Regions from separate parts of the Brenneria rubrifaciens genome, predicted to be linked through region 1. Evidence: predicted binding sites of a transcription regulator. Region 1 holds the regulator's gene; each other region holds the start of a gene.
The links. The regulator Fur, encoded in region 1, represses iron uptake genes when iron is present. The targets are predictions, from matches to a motif close to ATAATAATGAGAACNACTATCAA.

Region 1 (7,997 bases):
TCCGTCTCAATAAGCAGAGCGTCCAGATTGTGGTGGGGACGCAGGCAGAATCCATCGCTTCCGCGCTGAAGAAAATCAGTCAAGAGTGACGCCATTTGGCGCCATGTGAATGGCGGTCCGTTATATTCAGTAGCGTCATATCGGTTAAATATGCGGGGTGAGATCACTGTCTCACCCTTTTTTTTCATCATTGATAATTTAATGAAACTAACGGTTGTTTCCAGGCGTAGCTTGTTGGATCATTAACGGTTATAGGTCGTTTTAGCATTGAGGAATCGAGAATGAGTGAGGCTGAAGCCCGCCCAACTAACTTTATTCGCCAGATTATTGATGAAGATTTGGCATCCGGTAAGCACGATCGCATTCAGACGCGCTTTCCACCGGAGCCTAATGGTTATCTGCATATCGGGCATGCGAAGTCTATCTGCCTGAACTTTGGTATTGCCCGTGACTACCAGGGGCAGTGTAATCTGCGTTTTGACGATACCAACCCGGTAAAAGAAGATATTGAATACGTCGAGTCAATCAAACGTGACGTAACATGGTTGGGTTTTTCATGGAGCGGTGATGTTCGCTATTCTTCCGATTATTTCGATCAACTGCATCTGTATGCGGTTGAGTTGATCAGCAAAGGGTTGGCGTATGTTGATGAACTGACGCCGGAGCAGATTCGTGAATACCGTGGATCGCTGACGTCGCCGGGTAAAAATAGCCCTTATCGTGACCGTACCGTACAGGAGAACCTGGAGCTGTTTGAAAAAATGCGTAACGGGGGTTTTGCCGAAGGAACCGCCTGTCTGCGCGCTAAAATTGATATGGCATCGTCGTTTATCGTGATGCGCGATCCGGTTCTCTACCGTATCAAGTTTGCTGAGCATCACCAGACCGGTAATAAGTGGTGCATCTACCCGATGTATGACTTTACCCACTGCATTTCCGATGCGCTGGAGGGGGTGACCCACTCCTTGTGTACGTTGGAGTTTCAGGATAACCGCCGTTTGTATGACTGGGTTCTGGACAACATCACCGTTCCCTGCCATCCGCGTCAGTATGAGTTTTCTCGTCTGAATCTTGAATATGCCATCATGTCTAAGCGTAAGCTCAATCAACTGGTCGAGGAAAAGATTGTCGAGGGATGGGATGATCCGCGAATGCCGACCATTTCCGGTTTACGTCGTCGCGGCTATAGCGCCGCGTCTATCCGCGAGTTTTGTGCGCGTATTGGCGTCACCAAGCAGGACAACATTGTCGAAATGGTGGCGCTGGAATCCTGTATCCGTGACGACCTGAACGAAAATGCACCGCGTGCTATGGCAGTTCTGGAACCGGTGAAACTGATTATCGAAAATGTGCCTTCAGACCATGAAGAGTGGGTCATCATGCCGAATCATCCGAACAAACCGGAGATGGGCACGCGCCAGGTGGCGTTCAGCCGTGAGGTTTATATTGATCGCGCTGACTTTCGTGAAGAAGCCAACAAGCAGTACAAGCGTCTGGTGCTGGGCAAAGAAGTTCGTCTGCGTAACGCTTACGTGGTCAGGGCCGATCATATTGAGAAAGACGAGCAGGGCACGATCACGGCCATTTATTGCCGTTACGATCCTGAAACGCTAAGCAAAGATCCGTCAGATGGTCGCAAAGTGAAAGGGGTTATTCACTGGGTGTCGGCCGCACACGCGCTGCCAGCGGAATTTCGCCTGTACGATCGTCTGTTCAGCGTCGCGAACCCGGCAGCGGCGGATGATTTTCTGTCCACCATTAACCCGGATTCACTGAAAGTCGTTCACGGTTTTGTTGAAGCAAGTCTGGCGCAGGCTGAAGCCGAAAAAGCCTATCAGTTTGAACGAGAAGGTTATTTCTGCGCAGATCGCGTTTACTCTCGTGCTGGGCATCTGGTGTTCAACCGTACGGTAGGCTTGCGGGATACTTGGGTTGGCTAACGCCGGGTAGATTGGTCAGATGAGGTAAAAAATAAAACCGCCGCGGCGGTTTTATTATATGCGGTAGATTTATCTTTTTGCGTCGTGCAGGGTTTCGTTTTCACGGCAATCCCCGTTACTGCAATGCCCATATAGATACAGACTATGGTTAGTCAGCTTGATGCTGTGTCTTTCAGCGATTTCGCGCTGGCGCCCTTCAATGTATTCATCACGAAATTCAATGACTCTGCCGCAATCCAGGCAAATCAGATGGTCATGATGATGTTGTTGGGTCAGTTCAAAAACTGACTTGCCACCTTCAAAGTTATGTCGGGTTACAATGCCTGCGTCATCAAACTGATTCAGTACACGGTAGACAGTCGCCAGACCAATCTCTTCGCCCATATCAATCAGTTTTTTATATAAATCTTCCGCACTGACGTGGTGGCACTCAGGGTCCTGTAGTACTTCCAAAATTTTCAGTCTTGGAAGAGTCACTTTCAGGCCGGCCTTCTTTAATGCGGAATTATTGTCAGTCATGCGGATTTAGTCCTGTTGCTTACTTATCAATGGAGGCTATCTAGCATCTAGCCTATGACATCGGTCGGCTCAAAAGATAGAGCTCAAAAGATAGAATAGTGCCTCATTATAGAACCGTGCATTCAAAATGAAAACAATGGAATGTTAACAATATTATCCCTATCTATACTATAGACATTCAACGCAATGTATTGTTGATAAATGGGGAAATATTTATACACGTACAAAACCGATGGGTATATTGTACAGGTTAATGAAGGGAAGTTAAAAAAATGTGTCAATCATTATAAAAGGTTTTTCCTATCAATTTGGCTCTGATCAGGGTATCAGAGCCAAAAGCCTCATTAACTGACCAGATCTTTCAGACTCAGCTCTTCACTGATCTGTTTTACCCAGGCAGAGACGCGATCGTTGGTCAACTCAGGTTGACGATCTTCGTCGATAGCCAAGCCGATGAAATGGTCATCATCAGCCAAGCCTTTGGAGGCTTCAAAGTAGTACCCTTCTGTTGGCCAGTGGCCGACAATGGTTGCTCCGCGCGGCTCAATAATATCGCGGATAGTCCCCATGGCATCGCAGAAATATTCCGCATAATCTTCCTGATCGCCACAGCCAAACAGGGCAACCAGTTTGCCCGTGAAATCGATCTCCTCCAGCGTGGGGAAAAAGTCATCCCAGTCGCATTGGGCTTCACCGTAGTACCAGGTGGGGATACCCAGGAGTAGAATATCGAAAGCCTCAAGGTCTTCTTTACTGCTTTTGGCGATGTCATGAACTTCAGCAACACCGGCGCCCAGTTGCTGTTGGATCGTCTTGGCAATGTTTTCCGTATTGCCAGTATCACTGCCAAAGAAAATTCCTATCAGTGCCATGAATTAGATAACCTCTTGATTCTTAATGATATGATGCCATACCTCATCGACTTATCGGCTCATGATAACAGACACTACCTGCATGAGAAACTCGTATCGGTAAGGATAACTCAATTGGACAATGTATTTTGCTTTGTCATCATTCATAACCGCAGGAACGGATGCTCTTGATGGAATCAATGAAAGAATGGCTGAGTTCTGAAGAAGTGATACCGATTTCATTTGGTCATGTCACGCTCTTCCTGGCCATATCTTGATATCCTCCATTCCCTTATATTTTGCGGAAAAGAAACATTCAAATTGGTAGCCCTTTTAAAAATGAACTTTTGTTTATGTGAAAGTGTGTCAAATGTAATGAAGCTGCATTGTTTTACTCTTTATAATGCTAACTCACTTAGCAGATAAATTAAAAAGCTGATAAATTTTAAGAAATTTCGTTAGTGTCGGTTTTGGCAAGAAATAATTAGTAGGGTAATTAAGTGTTACAATAAATATCGTATTGCCAGCGTATTAACATACTCAATTCTTGGAGAAAACTCACGGTAAAATATCGAATTCTCCAGAATAGTGAGAACGCGTAGGACGTTCCGGTACAAGGCGGGATGCCCGGTTACCCCGCGGCGCGGTTTTCACTACTCTTGAACGAAGCGGGCACTTAAATGTTGATGGTCAGTAAACGGTTTTTGGTATAACTCAATCAGATAAATAGCTTAATTCATATAAAACTATGAGATTGTTCACGGAATGGAAAAACAGTCGTCGAAAAGATATATCCAGCTATAAATATTCTCTGAATTTTGTCGATTAATAGCGTGATCCTGTTGGGTTTAATATCGTGAAATTCGGGTGCCGGAGAGAAAAGGCATATTTCGTAGTATGAATTTTCCAGACTCTGTATGTCGAACAACGATAAAAACCATCCTTATTATATTTTACCGCCTAGAGTTGGAGTGAGCTATGAGTTCTATAAAGAACATTACCATTAGAACGGCAATGCTGTGGGTGCTGGGCACCTTTTGCGTGCTGTGGGGAGGCGTGTCGATATATACCATGTTCTCTTTTAAAGAGATGACAACGACATCCAAGACCAGCACTCTGCTGGTGCAGAACATGAACTTTGTGAATCAGGGGAATGATCAATATTTCCGTATGGTAACGCGTTTGGCCCGATCCGTTGATGCCCGGCGCAGCGGCGACAATACGACGGCGGAGCAGGAGCAGGCTTCGGCATTGGCGGCCCTTAACACGTTGAAATCGGATTTGGCGACATTCAATACCATCGACCATGCAGGACTGGATGATGAACTGGTCCAGGCGGTCAGCCGCGACTGGAATGACCTGATTGTTCAGGGCATTGAACCGTTGTATCAAAAAGCTGCTGGAAATATGCTGGATGATTATCAAAATCTGGCCAGAGATGGTGTACCGCCATTAAGCCGTAAGTTTGGGGCATCGCTGAGCGCCTTTAATAAAGCCGGCTCAGAAAAGTTTGCTGCCGCAGGTGTTCGTTTTGAGGAAATCACCTTCATCGGCCAGGTTATTTTGCTGGCGGGGTTGATCATCGGTCTGGTGCTACTGTTTCTGACTGACCGTTATCTGGTGGTCTGTCTGGTGCGTCCTTTGAATGTTCTGCGCGATCATTTCGGCGTGATTGCCTCGGGCCAACTGGGTAAACCGATTGTTGATTTTAGCCGTAATTGCGTTGGCAGATTGTTCCCGCTACTGCGCGAAATGCAAGCCAGTTTAGCAAATACTGTCAGCATTATCCGAGGCAGTACGGATTCTATTTATCAGGGGGCGTCGGAAATTGCCGCTGGCAATAATGATTTGTCATCACGCACGGAACAACAGGCTTCCGCACTGGAAGAAACCGCGGCCAGCATGGAACAATTGACGGCAACGGTGAAGCAGAACGCGGAAAACGCCAGTCATGCCAGCCAGTTGGCGCTGCAAGCTTCCACAACTGCGAAGAAAGGCGGTGGTATCGTTGAAAATGTGGTGAAAACCATGGCGGAAATCTCTGGCAGTTCAAGAAAGATTGCAGAAATCACCACCGTGATTAACGGTATTGCCTTCCAGACCAACATTCTGGCGCTTAACGCCGCGGTAGAGGCGGCACGGGCCGGTGAGCAAGGTCGTGGCTTCGCCGTGGTCGCAGGGGAGGTTCGTAGCCTGGCGCAACGCAGCGCGCAAGCCGCGAAAGAAATTGAAGGGTTGATCGCCGAATCGGTACGCTGTGTGGATACCGGCTCAAATCTGGTTGAAGATGCCGGTAGCACCATGAATGAAATCGTGCGGGCGGTTACAAACGTAACGGATATCATGGGCGAAATCGCCTCCGCTTCGGAAGAACAGAGCAAAGGGATTGCGCAGGTTGGTCAGGCCGTCGCGGAGATGGATAGCGTTACTCAGCAGAATGCGGCGTTGGTGGAACAGGCTTCGGCTGCCGCACGGTCGCTTGAGGAGCAGGCTGCGTTGCTCAACCAGACGGTTTCTTTATTCCAGTTGTCCGAGCAGCATTCACAACCGCAGGTCGCGGCAAAATCAGCGCAGGCGCCCCGGGCCGTCGCTGCTGCGCCTGCCAGGAAAGCGCTGCCGCCTGGCAAGGATAATTGGGAAAAATTCTGATCCTGATCTTTATCGGTGTCAGGGATGACGCCACACAAACCTTAGACATCGCTATCTTGAGAGGTTTGTCCGGCCAACTGAGCCAGCAGTATTTGCTCAATCAGTTCGCTACGGCTGATATTCTGTTGTTCTGCCAGGCTATTTAGTATATCCACCGCCTCGCTATTGATTTTTAATTCAATACGCCGCAACCCGCGAACTTTATCGCGCCGCAGTTGGTTGCGCTTGTTGATTCTTAGCTGTTCATCACGTGAAAGCGGGTTGGTTTTCGGGCGACCTGGGCGGCGCTCATCTGCGAACAGATCCAGCGTGGTGCGATCCGTTTGTTCTTTTGCCATAAGTAGTGATAGTGCAAGGTATTCGGACCAAAACGCGCACATCCTTATTTCCTTTACCTCTCATCAGGCAGTTGAACCGGCTTGCCTGCATGATGAAATCTACGGATATATAACGCGTGCATTTTGATGATGTGGTTACAATGCTTGTGGCTTATCAGCCATCCCTCTACTGCGGGCGCCATCATACCCTAGCGGTACTGACGGCGACAACGGATAACTTAGGCCGTTTGCGAGCCTGGTTAACCGGCATCCAGAAAACGATGAATGGCCCGCAAAACAGCATTCGGTTTCTCTGAATGAACCCAGTGACCAGCGCCGCCGATCACATGAGCGCGGGCGGCCGGGAACTGGCTCAACAAGGCATCACGGTGGATATCGTCCAGATACGGCGAGTTTTCACCACGAATAAACAGAATGGGTCCCTGCCACGCGGGGATGGCCTGCCAACCGACGATATTTTCATACTGTTCCCGCAATACCGGCACATTAAAACGCCATTCGCCTTGATGGAAAGATTTCAGCAGAAACTGAATCACGCCTTCTTCTTTAATGAACTGGCGCATCAATCCGGCGGCGTCTGAACGTGAGGTGATCCCCGCCTCGGTGACCGCGCTGAGCGCGGAGAAAATCGCATCGTGCCTGCGTACCTGATAGCCCACCGGCGCGATATCAATCACCACCAGTTTTTCCAATCGCTCAGGGATCAGCGCCGTGAGCGACATGGCGACTTTTCCGCCCATGGAATGGCCGATAACGGCAGCCCGTTCTATGTTTAATTCATCCATTAGCGTCGAAACATCCTGCGCCATGGCCGGGTAGGTCATCTGTGGCGAACGTGGCGACAGACCGTGATTGCGTAAATCGATTTGTAGTATCTCATGCTGATTTTGCAGTTCCCGGCCCACTATCCCAAGATTATCCAGATTACCAAACAGGCCGTGAATAAGGATCACGGGTAGCTTGCCCTGCGGCTGATGAGCATAATATCTGCGATAATTCAATTTCATGGTGAAGTTCATTCAGAGAGACAGACGCTTAGGGTATCATGACTTTACGACGTAATGCTGTCGCCGGAGAAACAGGTATGACCACTTGAGCAGATGCCGGGATATTGGGGCATAGTCCGACTTTTCGCATTGTCCGCGCTATGTCGCTGTTCGAGAGCGTTTAATCGCTTGTATACTCCTTGACGATTGATTTGGATAATAAAACAGTACTGGATAAAGATGAAAACTATTGAGGTCGACGAAGAGCTTTATCGTTATATCGCCAGCCACACACAGCATATTGGCGAGAGCGCATCGGATATTTTACGGCGTATGTTGAAATTTACCGCCGGCCAGGTTGTCTCGCCGCAGGCGCGAGAGCCGATAGCCAGTGCTAAGCCGCTCTCGGCGCCGGGGCCGAGCGATCGGGTCCGTATGCTGCGTGAGCTGCTGCTGTCGGACGAATACGCTGAACAGAACAAAGCCATCAATCGCTTTATGCTGGTACTGTCCACGCTGTATACCTTGTCGCCGCAGGCGTTTGCGGCAGCGACGGAATCACTTCACGGCCGCACGCGGGTGTACTTTGCTGGCGATCAGCAAACCTTACTTCAGCATGGCACGCACACGAAACCCAGGCATATTCCGGGTACGCCATACTGGGTTATTACCAATACCAATACCGGTCGTAAACGCGGCATGATTGAGCACATC
Region 2 (7,997 bases), 520 kb from region 1:
ATCACAAACCTCAATGGGTGTGGTTGATACCATTATGGCCGGCGCCTACAGCGCCACCGATATGGCTGCCGTCGCCATTGGCACCTCTATCTGGCTACCGGCCATTCTTTTCGGTCATGGATTATTGCTGGCTTTGACGCCGGTTGTCGCGCAGTTGAATGGTTCCGGCCGCCGTGAACGCATCGCGCATCAGGTTCAACAATCTTTCTTTCTGGCGCTGGTTCTCTCCGTGTTCATCATGCTGATGCTGTACCAGGGGGGTTACGCCATCAATCTGATGAATGACGGTTCGCCAGCGCTGGCGGAAAAAGCGGTTGGCTACCTGCGCGCGCTGCTATGGGGGGTGCCCGGCTACCTGTTCTATCAGGTTTTACGTTGCCAATGCGAAGGTTTGTCAAAAACCAAACCGGGTATGGTCATGGGTTTTATCGGGCTTTTGATCAACATCCCCATTAATTACGTGCTTATCCACGGTAAATTCGGCCTGCCCGAATTGGGCGGCATTGGCTGCGGAGTTGCCACGGCGTCGGTCTATTGGCTTATGCTACTGATGATGGTGATTTACACCCGCCGAGCCGCCTGGTTACGCGATATCAGGCGGCAACAATCACGCTTCAGACCGGACTGGCGTGTGCTGAAACGCCTGTTCTCGCTCGGTTTGCCCATTGCGTTGGCGCTGCTCTTTGAAGTCACCCTGTTCGCTGTGGTTGCGCTGTTGGTGCTGCCTCTGGGGGTTGTGGAGGTCGCGGGACACCAGATCGCGTTGAATTTTAGCTCGCTGATGTTCGTCTTACCCATGTCGGTTGGCGTTGCCACAACAATTCGCGTCGGCCACCGACTGGGCGAAGGTTCCGCCGAACTTGCCCGTATCGCGGCACATACCGGATTGATGACGGGGATTGTCATGGCATCCTGCACAGCGGTCTTCACCACACTGTTACGCGAACCCATTGCCCAGCTCTACAATCAGAATCCTGACGTAGTGGCGATGGCGTCGTACCTGATGTTGCTGGCCGCAGTCTATCAAATCTCCGATGCCGTACAGGTTATCGGCACCGGCGTGCTGCGCGGATATAAAGATACCCGGTCAATCTTTTATATTACGTTTACCGCCTATTGGATTCTGGGGCTGCCGAGCGGCTATGTGCTGGCGTTAACTGATCATGTCGTTCCCCGCATGGGGCCCGCGGGTTTCTGGTGTGGTTTTATTATTGGATTAACCGCCGCCGCGATCATGATCGCGACTCGCATTCGCTGGCTTCAGCGGCAACCCGTCTCACAGATTCTGGCAAGGGCGGCGCGCTAGGGGGCGAGTAAAAATCAGCCCCTCTGCATGATAATGATAACAATTAACATTTAAAGCCATAACTGATACGCTGGGCGGATAAAAAATAACCTTTACCTTGGGAGAAAAATGATGTCTGCAACCAACGACGCCCCCAAAACCACTTACCGCCCAGCCCCCCCGCAGTTGATCCAGGTTAAAGATTTTCGCGACATAACGCCCGGTCTTCGGCGTATCACATTCAGCGGTGAAAACCTGCATAACTACCCGCCGGACTGTGAAGGCTGGCACCTGAAAATCCTGTTACCATGTAAGGGGCAGTTAAAACCGGCTTTACCCACGTTGACGCCCCAGGGACCGCAATGGCAGGAAAATGAGGTGCCGCCGTTTATCCGAACCTACTCGGTACGGGCTATCCGACTAGGTCAGCGGGAGCTTGATATTGAGTTTGCCCTCCATGACGGCGCGGAAGGGCCGGCGTTGAATTTTGCCCGGCATGCCCAACCCGGAGACTGGATAGGAATCTCCAATCCTGGCGGCCCCGATCCGATGTTGCCGGAAGCAAAACACTATTTTATGGCCGGCGACCCCACCTCGTTACCGGCGATAGCGGCACTGCTGGAGAAAATGGCCCCCGATGCGCAGGGCAAAGTCATTATTCGTGTCGACGATGAGAGCGATAAGCAAGATCTGATCAAACCGGCCGGTGTGGAGGTCATCTGGCTGACAGGAGACATTTCCCAGACGGACAGGCTGGTAAACACGTTTACCTCATGGGCGTTACCCGAGCGGGAAGTCACTTTCTGGATCGCCGGCGAAGATCAGATAGTCAAATCGCTGCGTCGCTATATTCGCCGGGACAAAGGCTACGATCGTCAGCGAATCTACGCCATTCCTTACTGGCGCCACGGCTATGACGAAGAGCGTTATCACGATCTGCGCCATGAAATTATGGACAGCCAGGACTAGGCGAATCGCCGCGCGCCGGTACACCGGCGCGTGTCATGCGCTCCGCAGATGAATAACCCCGCCATCACGCGCCGACACCGCCGTCAATTATCTGCTCCGCTGCCGCATCCCGCCCGGCTGCTGACATTAATTCCGCCGCTCATACCCACGCGACCCTGACATTGATCCAGCAACGACTGCCAGCCGTTAAAAGTAGGATTTTTCATCAGGGAGATAAAATCGACCGCATACCCCTCCTGATGCAAGCGGGTGATCAGCGACATGATGCGCACCGAGTCCAGACCGTATTCGAGCAGGTTTTCATCGTCGCCAATCTCGCCGCAGTCTTCATCAAGCAGCGGCAACAGCACCTCGCGCAGACGCGCGTTATCCCAACCCGGCGTCTCGCTATTCAGCGCGTCCACCAGCCCGCCGGTGGTTGCCACCTGACCGCAGCAATTGGCCGTGTGGCACAGGGCCATCATATGCTGCTCATAACTGAAATCCGCCAGCGCATCGGCCACCATACAGGGTTTGATATCACGCATAAACGCGTCCAGAGCGGTTGTCAGGCAACCGATGTGCGCATAAACGCCACAGATTATCAATTGATTGCGCCCGCTGTTTTTCAGCATTAACTCTAAATCGGAGCGCTGAAACGCGCTGTAGCGCCACTTGGTTAACACGATGTCCTCCTTTTCCGGCGCCAGCGCATCGACAATCCCCTGCTGGCCGGCGCAATGCGTTAATCCCGCCCCCCAAATATCGTTCAGCAGGGCACGCTCCTCATCGTTCTGATTTTCGGGCTGGGCGGTATAGAACACCGGTATGCCCTGTTGACGGCAGGCCTTTTTCAGACGGGCAATATTCTCCACCACCCGCTTAACCAGCGGCGTGTCCTGTTCCCAGAAATTAAGGAAATAATGCTGCATGTCATGAATCAACAGCGCGGCACGGGACGTTGCCAGCGGCCAGTTGACTTTGTTGACCGGTAGCGCCGCCTGAACCGGCAAATCATAGCTTTTCAATTTAGGGATGCTCATTCTTTCCTCCTGTCAGTTAAGGTTGACTCGTCTCAGAGCGTGCTGACGCAGCCCTGGTTAAGCGATCCGGTAATTTGGTCCGGGTACATCGGCGGAACAAAGTCCGCCCCGATGCTCCCAGCCGGCGGCGATGATTCGGTCATGATGCCGCCTCGCCGCCGTGGTTCACCGCCTGCGGCGGCGAGACGAGCGCCGCGAGCGGCAGAACACCCGCCTGCGGTTCCGCCAGCCGCCCAAACGTCGCGGTGAGCGTACTGGCGATCAAATCGACCCGCCCGGCGTCATAGTGGCCGGTTCGGTAGCTCATCAGTACGCGTATCGACGTTTCGCCGTCGATGACCTCCTCCATCACCTCAAAATGCAGGCCCAGCAATGATTCGTTTTTTTCCGGGTCTACTTGCCGGAAAGCCACGCGGCCCCCCTCAGGCAAAGTAAAACAGCCGTTCAGTTTGTTTTTTGCATGCAGTTGGATAAAGACTTCAAACATATGCTTGCGATCCGATGCCTCTTCCTCCGACAGCGCTTCTTCAATCAAATCAATGGGAATATCGGTGTGAGGGATAGACTGGTTAATGTTGTTCTTCACCTGATCGATAAGCGCGGCCAGGGTGATCCCTTCGGTGAAGCGCAAACGATGCGCAACCACCGTGGTGAAATAACCGATGGTGTCAAAGAAGCGGGCATCGTTCCGTCCTGACGCCGACGTGCCGATGACCAGATCATCCGGCGCGCCGAGGCCGTGGAGCGTGGCCGCAATGCCGGCATACACCACATTGAACAGTGAAGCGCTGTGCTCATGGGCCAGCCGGTATAACCCCTCCGAGACCGAACGCGCTATTTTCAGCTCCACCCATCCCCCGGCGCTGGAAGATGACGCCACGCCGTTTCCGGCAGACGTTTCAATCCCGAACAGCGGTTGGCCACCGCGTGCACCGCGCAGGCTCTCGACCCAATAGTCAAGGTGCGTCTGGTTGAATCCGGCTTCATGTTGTGCAATGGCAAACTCATGAAAAGGCGCCGGCTGGTTATTCCATACCGGCGCTCTGTTCGCCACCCGTGCCGGGTAAGCCTGGGCCAACTCGTCCATCATCAGATTGACGGACCACTCATCCAGTACAATGTGATGGAACAGCATGGAAAGAATCTGCTGCCCTGATGCGCCATCGCGAATAAATTTAATACGCAGCGGCAGTTCTTCAGCGAGATTAAAGCGGTATCCGGCTTCCTCTGCCAGTCGCTCGCGCCAGTCACTCGCCTCGCTTTGATGCGAATACCCGAACCATTGATAGCTCGGCAGATCGCTGAACGCAACGACATGCTGGCGCACCTCGCCCTCCCTCTCGTTAAACAGCGTTCGCAAGCCGGTATGCCGTTCCAGCACATCAAGCAGCGCCTGCCGGAACGCCGTTTCATCGACCGGGTCGAGAAAGCGCAACGCAAAGGGAATATTGAAGATGTCGCCGAAATCATAGGCGGCGTAGGCTTTCCATAATGATTTCTGCGCCAGTGATAACGGCGCGGACGCCGCACCGCTGTGCGGCGTCGCGGTGACGGCGGGAGGCGCGACGATTCTCCCGCCGGTGCGCCGCGCATGCGCGGCCAGCCCCCGGGCGGTAGGATGACTGAACAGATCGCTGATATGAATTTCGATCTGGTGAAGGCTAAGCAACCGCCCTATCACGCGCGTGGCGATCAGCGAATGCCCGCCGTAATCGAAAAAATCATCATCAAGGCCCATCTGGGGCGATGACAGCGCCTCCCGGAGTTCAGCGAGGATCGTTTCGGCCATCTCCGCCTCGTGCGTGCCGTCTGACGATTGCGGCGCGTTTGTCGTTGGGGCAGGCGCGCCAACGACCACCGGCAGAGCCGCCGTCTGCCCGACCAACCAGGCAACAAACTGTTCGAGCAGGAAGCCGCCAATATGGGGTGAAACCTGCGGCCCGGTGATCAGATCCAGACTCAGACTCTCTCCCGGTTCGTCGCCGACGGCCAACGCGAGATCGACAGAACAGTGCGCAGGGGGCAACGGTATCCGTGTAGCAGTGACGTCCGCCAACCGCAGCGACGCCGAAGGTTCCAGCCGCCGGGTCACCAGCACATGGGAACCTGATGCCGCAACACCGTTTCCGCGTTGCGTCAGACTTTTCTGCGCCTGCGTCGCAATTTCACTCAGCGGTCTGCCGTCATTACGCACTACAACTTGCCGCAGTCGGGGAGCCGGCGCTGCGTCATCCGAGACGGCATCCCCGCGTTCACCGTCAACCGGCAGGCTGACGACCACCTCTTCGCCGGCACTGATGGTGGACAGATAGCAACCGAACAGCGCCGCGAGAACCCTCATCTGAGCTTGCGGTCCACCCTCTGCTGAGATGAACGGCGTCAGACGCGCTGCCTCGATCGTCGTGCCATACCGCGCCGCCGCGCCGCCACTGACATGTCGGTAACAGGGTTTGGCGAAATCGATAATCTCCCGCACCGCGCTCGACTCACTGCGATACAGCCAGGGCAGATTTATCTGGCGACTGCCGTCCGGCAGCCCTATTCCCTCAGTCAGCCCGCCGTGTTCGACGATCTGATCAAGGTTCGGCAACGTCCCGCCATTGTAAATGGCGGTCAGCGTGCTTAGGATCTGCGTCCAGGACAGCTGTTTTTCCAGGATACCGTGCGCCACCGCGCCCAGAATCACGCCATACGGCCCCCCGGTGAACAACAGAAAACGAACCGGCGGTTCAAGATGCAGTTCACAGGGTTTACCCTGCTCCCGCAACAGGACGGCGATCGCCTGCGCTTCGTCGGCGATGGGTTCAAAAGCGACGGGCTGTATCGCCGGGCGAACGGTAAATTTTCGCAGTTCTCCCTGCGCATCGAAACGGTATCTGACGTTAAGACCCGGAACCTTTTTCAGCACCGCTTCCAATGCGCTGACCAGCCGGCCGATACGAATTTGCGGGCTGAGCCGCCAGGCCAGCGCAAACTGGTCGGGCGTGTCCTGATCCTGCTGATGACGAAACCAGGCCTGTTCTTCAAATGCGGTCAGCGTTTGTCCGTGCGTTTGTTGCTCTTCCTTTGCGGCGGTCTCCCCGCCGGTCTGCGCCGTCAGCACCGGATTGGACCGCCGTGTTTCACCGTCAGCTCGTATCTTGTCAACATTTTCCGCCACAACTGTCGTCTCCTGTACCTCCGGCTGAGCCGGTACGCTGTCTCAATAAACCTGAGTCCCTCGCCAGCCTGTGACAATACCGGCTGGCGAGACGGAACAAACCGCCCTGTTCTTTCGTCCCGGCCCCACTAGAACGTCAGTTCGAGCGACGCGCCGATCATCCGGTCGGGCTTGACCTCGGAGAGATAATCCACGCCTCTGACACTGCCGTAATAGGACATAACGCTGTCGTCGTAGTCGAACAGATTCTGCGCAAACAGGACGGCCCGACCGTGGCTGAAGGTATAGGCAAGTTGGAGATTGGTCATCCAGTACGACGAGATCCGGCCTCGCGGGCTATTGTCGTTGTTGGAGTAATAGGCGTCGGAAAACGCAACGTTGCCGCTCAGTTCAAAGCCCTGCGCGAACCGGTATCTGGCGCCCACATTGGCGGTATAGCCCGGCGCGCGCGCCAGCTTGTTTCCCTCCAGTTCGCTGCCGCTGAAGCTTTCAATTTTCGATTTCAACAGACCGACCGAGCCGAACAGATCGAACGCCCAGGCCGGCGTCCAACGCGCGCCCAGCTCGGCGCCATAAGTCGTCACTTTGTCGGCGTTGAGGATCACGGAGGAGGCGCTCACATCAACGGGAAGCTGCATATCTTTGTAATCGTTATAGAAAATATTGGTGGTCAGTTCGACATTACTCTCCTTTAGCTGATGTCGGCTGAAGAGTTCATAGTTCCAGACATACTCCGCATCGTAGCGGTAGCTGACGAAAGGTTCGTAGAACGTCATGCCGGCGCCGCCCGCGTTGTAGCCGCGCGCAATCCGGGCGCCGTAGGTCTGTCCGTCCTGCGGCTTCCAGACCGTTTCGAACTTGGGCAGGAATACGTTATAAGCCTCGTCGAAGTCGATTGCCACGTTGCTGCTTCCGCCCTGGCGCCGCCGCTCCTCGCGCTCAACGCGTCCGCCCAGCGTCACGTCGACCTGCGGGACCACCGTGTAGGTGACCTCGGCGAAAGCCGAAAAAGCTTCGGTCTTGTCGTCGAACGTATTCACCCCGCCATAATAAGCGTTAAAGTTGACCCGTTCGTCCTGCTTGGCGTAGAAGTAGCGCAGCCCGGCCAACGCCCGCAACCTGTCTTCGCTTCCGCCAAAACGTATAAGGGGTTCTAGCTGAAACTCCTTGCCGTCAATGTTGGCGGATTGCAGGCCGTCATACGTCAGACGCTGATTGTCGAAATCCGTATACAGCAGTTTGTTTTCCAGTTGCACCATATCGGACGCTTCCCAGGCGATATCCCAAATGCCGCTGGTGGATTTGGTTTCGAACACCGGGCGCATGGTTTCGAACCGGATGCTGCTGGTCGTCTCGTTTTGCGGCGCCCGGGTGTCGTAGTGATTAAGGGAGAGTTTGGTGGTCAGTTCGGGCAGGTTGGCGGGATTGTACAGCAGCTTGGCGCGAGAGGTCGTTACCTCCACCTCGCGGGGATCGCCGACCGGCGCATAGGCGGTCAGATCCGCGGTGCTGCGCCGCCGCTGGCGATCGACGCTGACGCGAAACGCCAGTTCGTCCTCGA
Region 3 (7,997 bases), 1.7 Mb from region 1:
TCCATCCGTACTGGCAATATCCCCCGCCCCGAAAAAGAACGGCTGTTTTACAATGAATATGCCTGTAGATCATTTCGGTTCTTTGTTTTACTCTCAGGGATAATCCTTTGGATATAATCGCGTTGTTTTAGCGTTGTGAAGGGAGGAGATTAGATTTTGAGGTTATCTATTATTTTTGTCGTCATTATCGCCATATTGGTAGGGGTGTTTATGTATATGAATAATACCGCCCCATTCCCATGGGGATAGACAGATTTGTCCACCCATGTTGTGATTATTACCAAAAGCGCTTTATCAGGGGAAGGCAATGGGCTTAATGTTGAAGGCGTTGACAGGCGCAGCTGTCGTTTTGCTAATCGGTTACTTATCAAAGACAAAGAACTATTATATTGCCGGGCTGGTTCCGCTTTTCCCTACATTCGCCCTCATTGCCCATTACATTGTCGCGACGGAACGTAATGTCGCCGCGCTGCGCACCACAATATTGTTCGGCATGTGGGCCATCATTCCGTATTTCGCCTATCTCGCGTCTCTCTGGTATTTTAGCGGCGTCACAAAATTATCCTATTCACTGGCCGGCGCTTTAGCCTGCTGGTGTATCACCGCCACGGCCCTGATTGTTATCTGGGAACGCTGGCACTAAGAGAGGAACGTCAGGTTAGCGTAATGCGACGGGCGCGGGCGGTTGGAGATCACCTCCGCGTAAAAAAGGCACGTCGATGACGTGCCTTGAGTGCTTGCTTACCGTCAGGATCGAAAATTATTTTTCCGTTTTATCCTGCAATTGACCAACCTGCGGCAGACCCGCGCTGGCAGAGGCGGACAGTAAACCGGTTTCCACATAGTTGAACAGTTTTTCACGCGTATCGGTGATATCCAGATTACGCATGGTCAGTTGACCGATACGGTCATCAGGCGAGAACACGGAATCCCCTTTTTCCATCGTCAAACGTTCCGGTTTATAGGTCAGGTTATCGGAAACGGTGTTCATGATGGAGTAGTCGTTACCGCGTCGCAGTTCCAGCGTCACTTCGCCCGTGATGGCGCTGGCAATCCAACGCTGAGAAGCATCACGCAACATCAGAGCCTGAGAATCAAACCAACGCCCCTGATACAGGAAGCGGCCCAATTGACGTCCGTTCGCGTGGTACTGCTCAATGGTGTCTTCGTTATGGATGCCCGTCACCAGACGCTCGTAAGCGATATGCAGCAACGCCATTCCCGGCGCTTCATAAATACCGCGGCTTTTCGCTTCAATAATACGGTTTTCAATCTGATCGCTCATGCCTAAGCCGTGGCGTCCGCCAATACGGTTTGCTTCCAGCATCAGTTCGACGTCATCGGCAAAGGTTTTACCATTCAGGGCAACCGGGTGACCGCGCTCAAAACGGATGGTGACTTCTTCCGCTGCGACTTTGACGTTCTCATCCCAGAACTTGACGCCCATGATCGGGTTGACGATTTTAATGCTGGAGTTGAGGAATTCCAGATCCTTGGCTTCATGCGTCGCGCCCAGAATGTTGGAATCGGTGGAATAGGCTTTTTCCGCTGACATTTTATAACCGAAACCTGCCTGCGCCATGAACTCGGACATTTCCTGACGACCGCCCAATTCATCAATAAAATCGGTGTCCAGCCACGGTTTGTAGATTTTCAGTTCGGCATTGGTCAGCAAACCGTAGCGATAGAAACGCTCGATGTCGTTACCTTTATAGGTGCTGCCATCACCCCAGATGTTGACGCCGTCTTCTTTCATCGCAGCAACCAGCATCGTACCGGTAACGGCGCGGCCCAGCGGGGTCGTATTGAAATAGGTGACGCCCGCGGTGGTATTGTGAAAAGCGCCGCACTGAATCGCGGCAATACCTTCAGCGACCAGTTGCTTGCGGCAGTCAATCAGGCGAGCATTCTCGGCGCCGTATTCCATCGCGCGGCGTGGGATCTCCTCGTAGTCATCTTCATCCGGCTGACCCAGATTCGCGGTATACGCATAAGGAACCGCGCCTTTTTGACGCATCCAAAGCAGCGCGGCGCTGGTATCCAGCCCACCCGAAAACGCGATACCAATACGCTGACCAACCGGAAGATGCTTGAGAATCGTTGTCATAAAAATAATCCCTGCTCAAAAGATCTATGGTTAAAAGCTTAGCAGCCATACCATCATGTTACGCACTACATTGATGAGAGGTGATGACTTTGCGTATCGCAAAACGGACAGGCAAAGTGTATCGTCAAAATCAACACGCTCAAAAATGCATATTTATGCAAAATAAGTGAGTGATGATTTAAACATCTTTTTACCGGGACAGGAAGGGTCGCGCGGTAGTTTATGCAAAAAAATTCGTGGTCAATCGGCGACCAAGCCAGCGAGTATAACGCGATTTCTTACATAAGCTAGGCGGCGAAAGCGGTTAGGGTGATGAGGTCGTGTCATGCATCTGGGGGGGAAGTCACCCTACTCTCTACCCTCACAATCAGTTTCGCCGCACCATAACCCATCTGACGGGCTTACTGCGCCACTGAGACAACGCCGCTACAGCATCATATTCTTCGAGGCGGCAAAGTCTGAACTCGGATACCCCGCATCAGGAAACCAGACGCCGTGTATCCAGCTTTTGTAACAGCATCGACAGAAACAAACTGCCCAGTAACGCGATCGCAAAAACAGAGAAAATACCCAGCACCGGCCGGGAAGGGAAATCCAGACCGTGTGTGCGCATAAAGTGAATGATCAGCGCGTGAAAGCCATAAATTGCCAGTGAATGACGCGAGAGGAGTGCAAGTCCCGGTAGCACCCGGTGATTCAGGTAATGTTTGACTATCACCAGCAGGCTGACCGCAGCCAGAAACACCAGCGGGCCACTGTAAATATAAAACGCCTGGGTAAAGTTTTCGTTTCGCAGCGTGTGATATTTTGTCCCCAACGTAATCAACGCCACGCAGAAAATAAATAACAGCATTGCGGCAAGCACCATTTTCCGCGGGATATCCAGTATGCCCAACGCACGCCCGAGCATGGCATACAGCAGATAATAAAAGGTATCACCGTAAATATAGAGATTGACTGGCAATAGCCTGACCCCGGCAAACTCAACGCGCCCCGTATTCGGATTAGCAATAATCGCCAGCAGTGCGATGAACGCGAGCAAATATTTCCCGGAAACCGGTTTGATATTAATCAGCGGAGAAAACAGATAGATCACCACAATGGCGTAGAAAAACCATAAATGATAAAAAACGGGTTTCTGGAAAGCATGGCGCAGTGCATTCAGGCCATTAATGGGCGTCAGCGCCGCGATATAAATCAATGCGACAGCGCTATAAAACAGAATACACAGACTTATTCTCAGGAAATGTTTTTTCTGCGCACAGCGCTCACCAAAAAACAAATAGCCGGAAATCATAAAAAACAGCGGGACGCAAACCCGGGAAACCGAATTCAGGATATTTGCCACGTCCCAATGCGCTTCACCCGGTGTCCCGCCTGAGGTAATCGGGTACGTTGTGCTATGAATGAGAACGACCATTAAACAGGCCACGGCCCGCAAATTATCAATCCAACCGATCTTTCCGGTCATGCACAACCTCTTAAATATGACGTCTAATCAACAGAGTAGTGTCTGTTAACGGCTGGCACAATCAACAATCGGTTTAATCCGAGGAAAGCGGTGTAACCGGCGCAAAAAAGGCCGTTGATATTTAACGGCCTGATGATAAACGCGACGTCGTCATGATTGTGTCAGAACAAGCCCAGGGGGTTGTCGGAATAACTCACCAGCAGACATTTGGTCTGCTGATAATGGTCCAGCATCATTTTGTGGTTTTCACGTCCGATACCCGATTGTTTGTAACCGCCAAAGGCCGCGTGCGCCGGGTAAGCATGATAACAGTTGGTCCAGACGCGTCCCGCCTGAATGCCACGGCCCATGCGATACGCCACATTACCATTGCGGCTCCATACGCCAGCCCCCAGGCCGTACTCGGTGTCGTTGGCAATCTCCAGCGCATCGTCCATCGTTTTGAAAGTCGTCACCGCCAGCACGGGCCCGAAAATCTCTTCCTGGAAAATGCGCATGCTGTTTTTACCAAACAGGATAGTAGGCTCCAGATAATACCCCTGCGCCAGATCCCCCGGCATCGCCTTACGCTGTCCCCCCGTCAGCACGCGGGCTCCTTCTTTCTTGCCAACATCGATATAGTTAAGAATCGTATCCAACTGGCCGGCGGATACCTGTGCCCCCATCATGGTTTGACTATCCAGCGGATGACCGATGCGGATAGATTCGACGCGTTTGATGGCGCGCTCCATAAAGCGATCATAAATCGACGCCTGCACCAGCGCCCGGCTCGGACAGGTACACACTTCACCCTGATTGAAGGCAAACAGCGTGAACCCTTCCAGCACTTTGTCAAAGAAACTGTCTTCTTTATCCATGACGTCAGCAAAGAAAATATTCGGCGATTTTCCCCCCAGTTCCAGCGTCACTGGCGTTACGTTGCGGGCGGCATAGCCCATAATTTGCTGACCGACTTCCGTCGAACCGGTAAACGCGACTTTGGCGATACGTTTCGAGGTCGCCAGATATTCACCGATCTCACTGCCCGAACCGTTAACGACATTAATGACCCCCGGCGGCAGGATATCCTGAATCAGCTCCATCAGGATCAGCACCGACAGCGGCGTCAGCTTGGCGGGCTTCAGCACAATACAGTTTCCCGCGGCCAGCGCCGGCGCCATTTTCCAGCAGGCCATCAACAACGGAAAGTTCCAGGGAATAATCTGCCCCACCACACCGAGCGGCTCGTGGAAATGGTAGGCGACGGTATCGCCGTCAATTTCACTGATTGCGCCTTCCTGCGAGCGGATACAGGCGGCGAAATAGCGGAAGTGGTCAATGGCCAGCGGCACATCGGCGCCGTGGGTTTCACGAATGGGTTTACCGTTGTCCCAGGTTTCGACATTCGCCAGCAGGTCAAGGTTCTGCTCCATTCGATCAGCAATGCGGTTCAGGATCAAAGCGCGCGCCTGCACGGACATTCCGCCCCATTCCACCTTCGCTTGATGGGCCGCATCCAGCGCATAGTCGACATCCCGAGCGGTCGAACTGGCCACTTCACACAGCGGCTGGCCGGTGATGGGCGTCAGGTTGACGAAGTACTGCCCGCCGTCAGGCGGCACCCAGGCGCCGCCAATAAAATTGTCATAGCGTTTTTTCAGATTGAGGGAACCGTAATCGCCGGAGGTCGACCGGCCCGTAGAAGTGTCTAGTGTCATTTCAGTCTCCTTTTCGCTGTTTGATGCGCGTACGCGGTCGTGCCGCAGTGAAAACAGAGCCAATATGAAAAAATTCGCTAAACAAAAAGAGCATGGACAAAGCGTATATGCAGATACACATTTCTGACAGGCGTAAACCGGCAAGAATGACAACTCTTCGAGGTGACGCACAATTTTATTATTCGTACCGCCACGGCCATACATGCGTTTACGTAAAGGCTCACCATTCAGGGGAGAAAAATTCGCATCCATCAAGGGGTGGTGAAATAATGCCATCCACAGTTTAGAGTTATTACCTTACGGGTATTTCTGATGAAAGACCTTCATCCACAAGCGGTTACCGTCCCTGTCGGGGCATCGCGGCGCACCGTGCGTCATCAAGGCGCATTGTCACAGCCGCAGAACGATTGTCTGGCGGAGGAAGTGCCGGTGGCGCTGGTCTACAACGGCATTTCGCACGTTGTCATGATGGCGTCACCGAAGGATCTGGAAGCGTTTGCGCTGGGGTTCTCGCTTTCGGAGGGCATCATTACGTCACCGCGGGATATCTACGGGATGGACATCCAGCCTGTATGCAACGGCATTGAAGTACAAATCGAGCTTTCCAGCCGCCGCTTCGCCGGGCTGAAAGCGCGCCGCCGGGCAATGGACGGGCGCACAGGCTGCGGCGTCTGCGGGGTGGAGCAACTATCCGAGATTGACAGGCCGGTTACGCCGTTGCCGTTCACTCAAACGTTCTCGCTCAGTAACCTCGACACCGCACTGGCGCAGCTAAAAGACGTGCAGCAGATTGGCCGGCTAACCGGTTGCACCCACGCCGCCGCCTGGATTACGCCGGATGGCGCGTTGCAAGGCGGTTATGAAGACGTTGGCCGCCACGTCGCGTTGGATAAACTGCTTGGCATGCGGGCAAAACAGCCGTGGCAGCAAGGGGCGGTGCTGGTTTCCAGCCGGGCGAGCTATGAAATGGTGCAGAAATCCGCCCAGTGCGGCGTGGAAATCCTGTTTGCCGTGTCCGCCGCCACATCGCTGGCCGTTGACGTCGCCGAGCGGTGCAATCTGACGCTGGCCGGCTTCAGCCGGCCGGGTCGCTCCACCATTTATACTCACCCTCAGCGGTTGCGCGAATGACCAAAGAGACACCGCCCCCCTTAGAGCAAATTGTTTCTAGCCTGGGATATAATGACATAACCGCTTGTTATTCTGGGCTAAAAAACCGCCGCCCATGACGCCGGGGCGAGAATAATCATTTTCAATATCATTTAATTAACTATAATGAACCTAATACTTACGCGGTGCTAACAATAGTGTGTGCCGTTTGATTGGTACGAGAAAACTTTATGTACAGGAAAACGCTGTACTTGAGTAGGCGTACCTCTAACGCTTTTTCGGTACTACCACTTCAGTACTACTACCATGGAGATGCTAAACATGAGTTATTCACTGCCATCCCTGCCTTATGCCTATGACGCGCTGGAACCTCACTTCGACAAGCAAACGATGGAAATCCATCACACCAAACACCACCAGACTTACGTCAATAACGCAAACGCAGCGCTGGAATCCCTGCCTGAGTTCGCCAGTCTGTCCGCTGAAGCGCTGATTGCGCAACTTGACAAAGTGCCGGCAGAGAAAAAAACCGTTTTGCGTAACAACGCCGGCGGTCACGCAAACCACAGCCTGTTCTGGAAAGGGCTGAAACTGGGTACGACGCTGGCAGGCGATCTGAAAGCCGCCATCGAGCGCGATTTTGGTAGCGTTGACGCATTCAAAGAAAAATTTGAACAGGCCGCGGCAACCCGTTTCGGCTCCGGCTGGGCGTGGCTGGTTCTGAAGGATGACGGAAAACTGGCTGTGGTGTCTACCGCAAACCAGGACAGCCCGTTGATGGGTGAAGCCATTTCTGGCGCGTCCGGCTACCCGATCGTGGGTCTGGACGTGTGGGAACACGCCTACTACCTGAAATATCAGAACCGCCGCCCGGACTATATCAAAGCATTCTGGAACGTGGTGAACTGGGACGAAGCGGCAAGCCGTTTTGCCGAAGCGAAAAAATAGGCTTTTTCGCTGCTTCGCCAGGGGTGTTTGCCCATTGATTTCAGGATATGACGATCTGAAAGATAAAGGGCCCACTTAATGACATAAATCGGGATAACCTACTGTTATTCCGATTTATTATTTACCCACGCATCAAACTCACGATTTTCTCTCTTCTTCAATTTCAAATCATCACGTAAATATAAAGTTTTCATGACAGTTGCCGATAAATTGTTTGCAATTTTATCGTGTGAATTTGTGAAGATATCGTTTAGCAAACGGCAATCTCACGATGCCAATGCCACTCGCAAATTGCAGGTATTACCAGATCGGGTGATTCAGTTCATAATAATTGGAAAAAATGGAATGGCGATAAAATTCGAAAATATCAAAGTAGGTAAAAAATTAGGGTTAGGTTTCTGTCTGATATTAATAATGACGGCGTTCATTGCCGGTGCGGGCATCATGCACGTAGAGGAATTAAAGACAAGTATTGATAAAGTCAATTTAAGCAGCGAAATCCGTGAAGAAATCAATCAGGCTAAGTATTACCGGGCGCTATATAGCGTGGGTTACCGGCCGGAAGATATAGAGAAAAATATTCTTCACATTAATAATATGAATACGTTGGTATCTGAGGCGAAACAATGGGACTGGCCGGAAAATGACGCTGCGACGCTTTCCC

Region 2: EH207_RS07855 (siderophore-interacting protein) is a predicted target of Fur. The motif match lies at 1,334-1,356, and genes of this name have one in related genera.
Region 3: sodA (superoxide dismutase [Mn]) is a predicted target of Fur. The motif match lies at 6,515-6,537, and genes of this name have one in related genera.

Annotation. Positions count from the first base shown of each region.
Region 1 is NZ_CP034035.1:1,156,853-1,164,849, forward strand. Features, by position in the region: gene nagE (N-acetylglucosamine-specific PTS transporter subunit IIBC) at 1-89, shown strand, start outside; gene glnS (glutamine--tRNA ligase) at 282-1,940, shown strand; gene fur (ferric iron uptake transcriptional regulator) at 2,010-2,459, opposite strand; gene fldA (flavodoxin FldA) at 2,804-3,331, opposite strand; gene EH207_RS05445 (methyl-accepting chemotaxis protein) at 4,289-5,959, shown strand; gene ybfE (LexA regulated protein) at 6,001-6,297, opposite strand; gene ybfF (esterase) at 6,537-7,304, opposite strand; gene seqA (replication initiation negative regulator SeqA) at 7,524-7,997, shown strand, end outside.
Region 2 is NZ_CP034035.1:1,680,944-1,688,940, reverse strand. Features, by position in the region: gene EH207_RS07860 (MATE family efflux transporter) at 1-1,306, shown strand, start outside; gene EH207_RS07855 (siderophore-interacting protein) at 1,418-2,254, shown strand; gene EH207_RS07850 (isochorismatase family protein) at 2,338-3,276, opposite strand; gene EH207_RS07845 (condensation domain-containing protein) at 3,416-6,436, opposite strand; gene EH207_RS07840 (TonB-dependent receptor) at 6,565-7,997, opposite strand, start outside.
Region 3 is NZ_CP034035.1:3,488,424-3,496,420, forward strand. Features, by position in the region: gene EH207_RS15555 (GlpM family protein) at 308-643, shown strand; gene argG (argininosuccinate synthase) at 761-2,107, opposite strand; gene EH207_RS15565 (acyltransferase) at 2,586-3,578, opposite strand; gene exaC (acetaldehyde dehydrogenase ExaC) at 3,740-5,275, opposite strand; gene fdhD (formate dehydrogenase accessory sulfurtransferase FdhD) at 5,588-6,406, shown strand; gene sodA (superoxide dismutase [Mn]) at 6,707-7,333, shown strand; gene EH207_RS15585 (methyl-accepting chemotaxis protein) at 7,679-7,997, shown strand, end outside.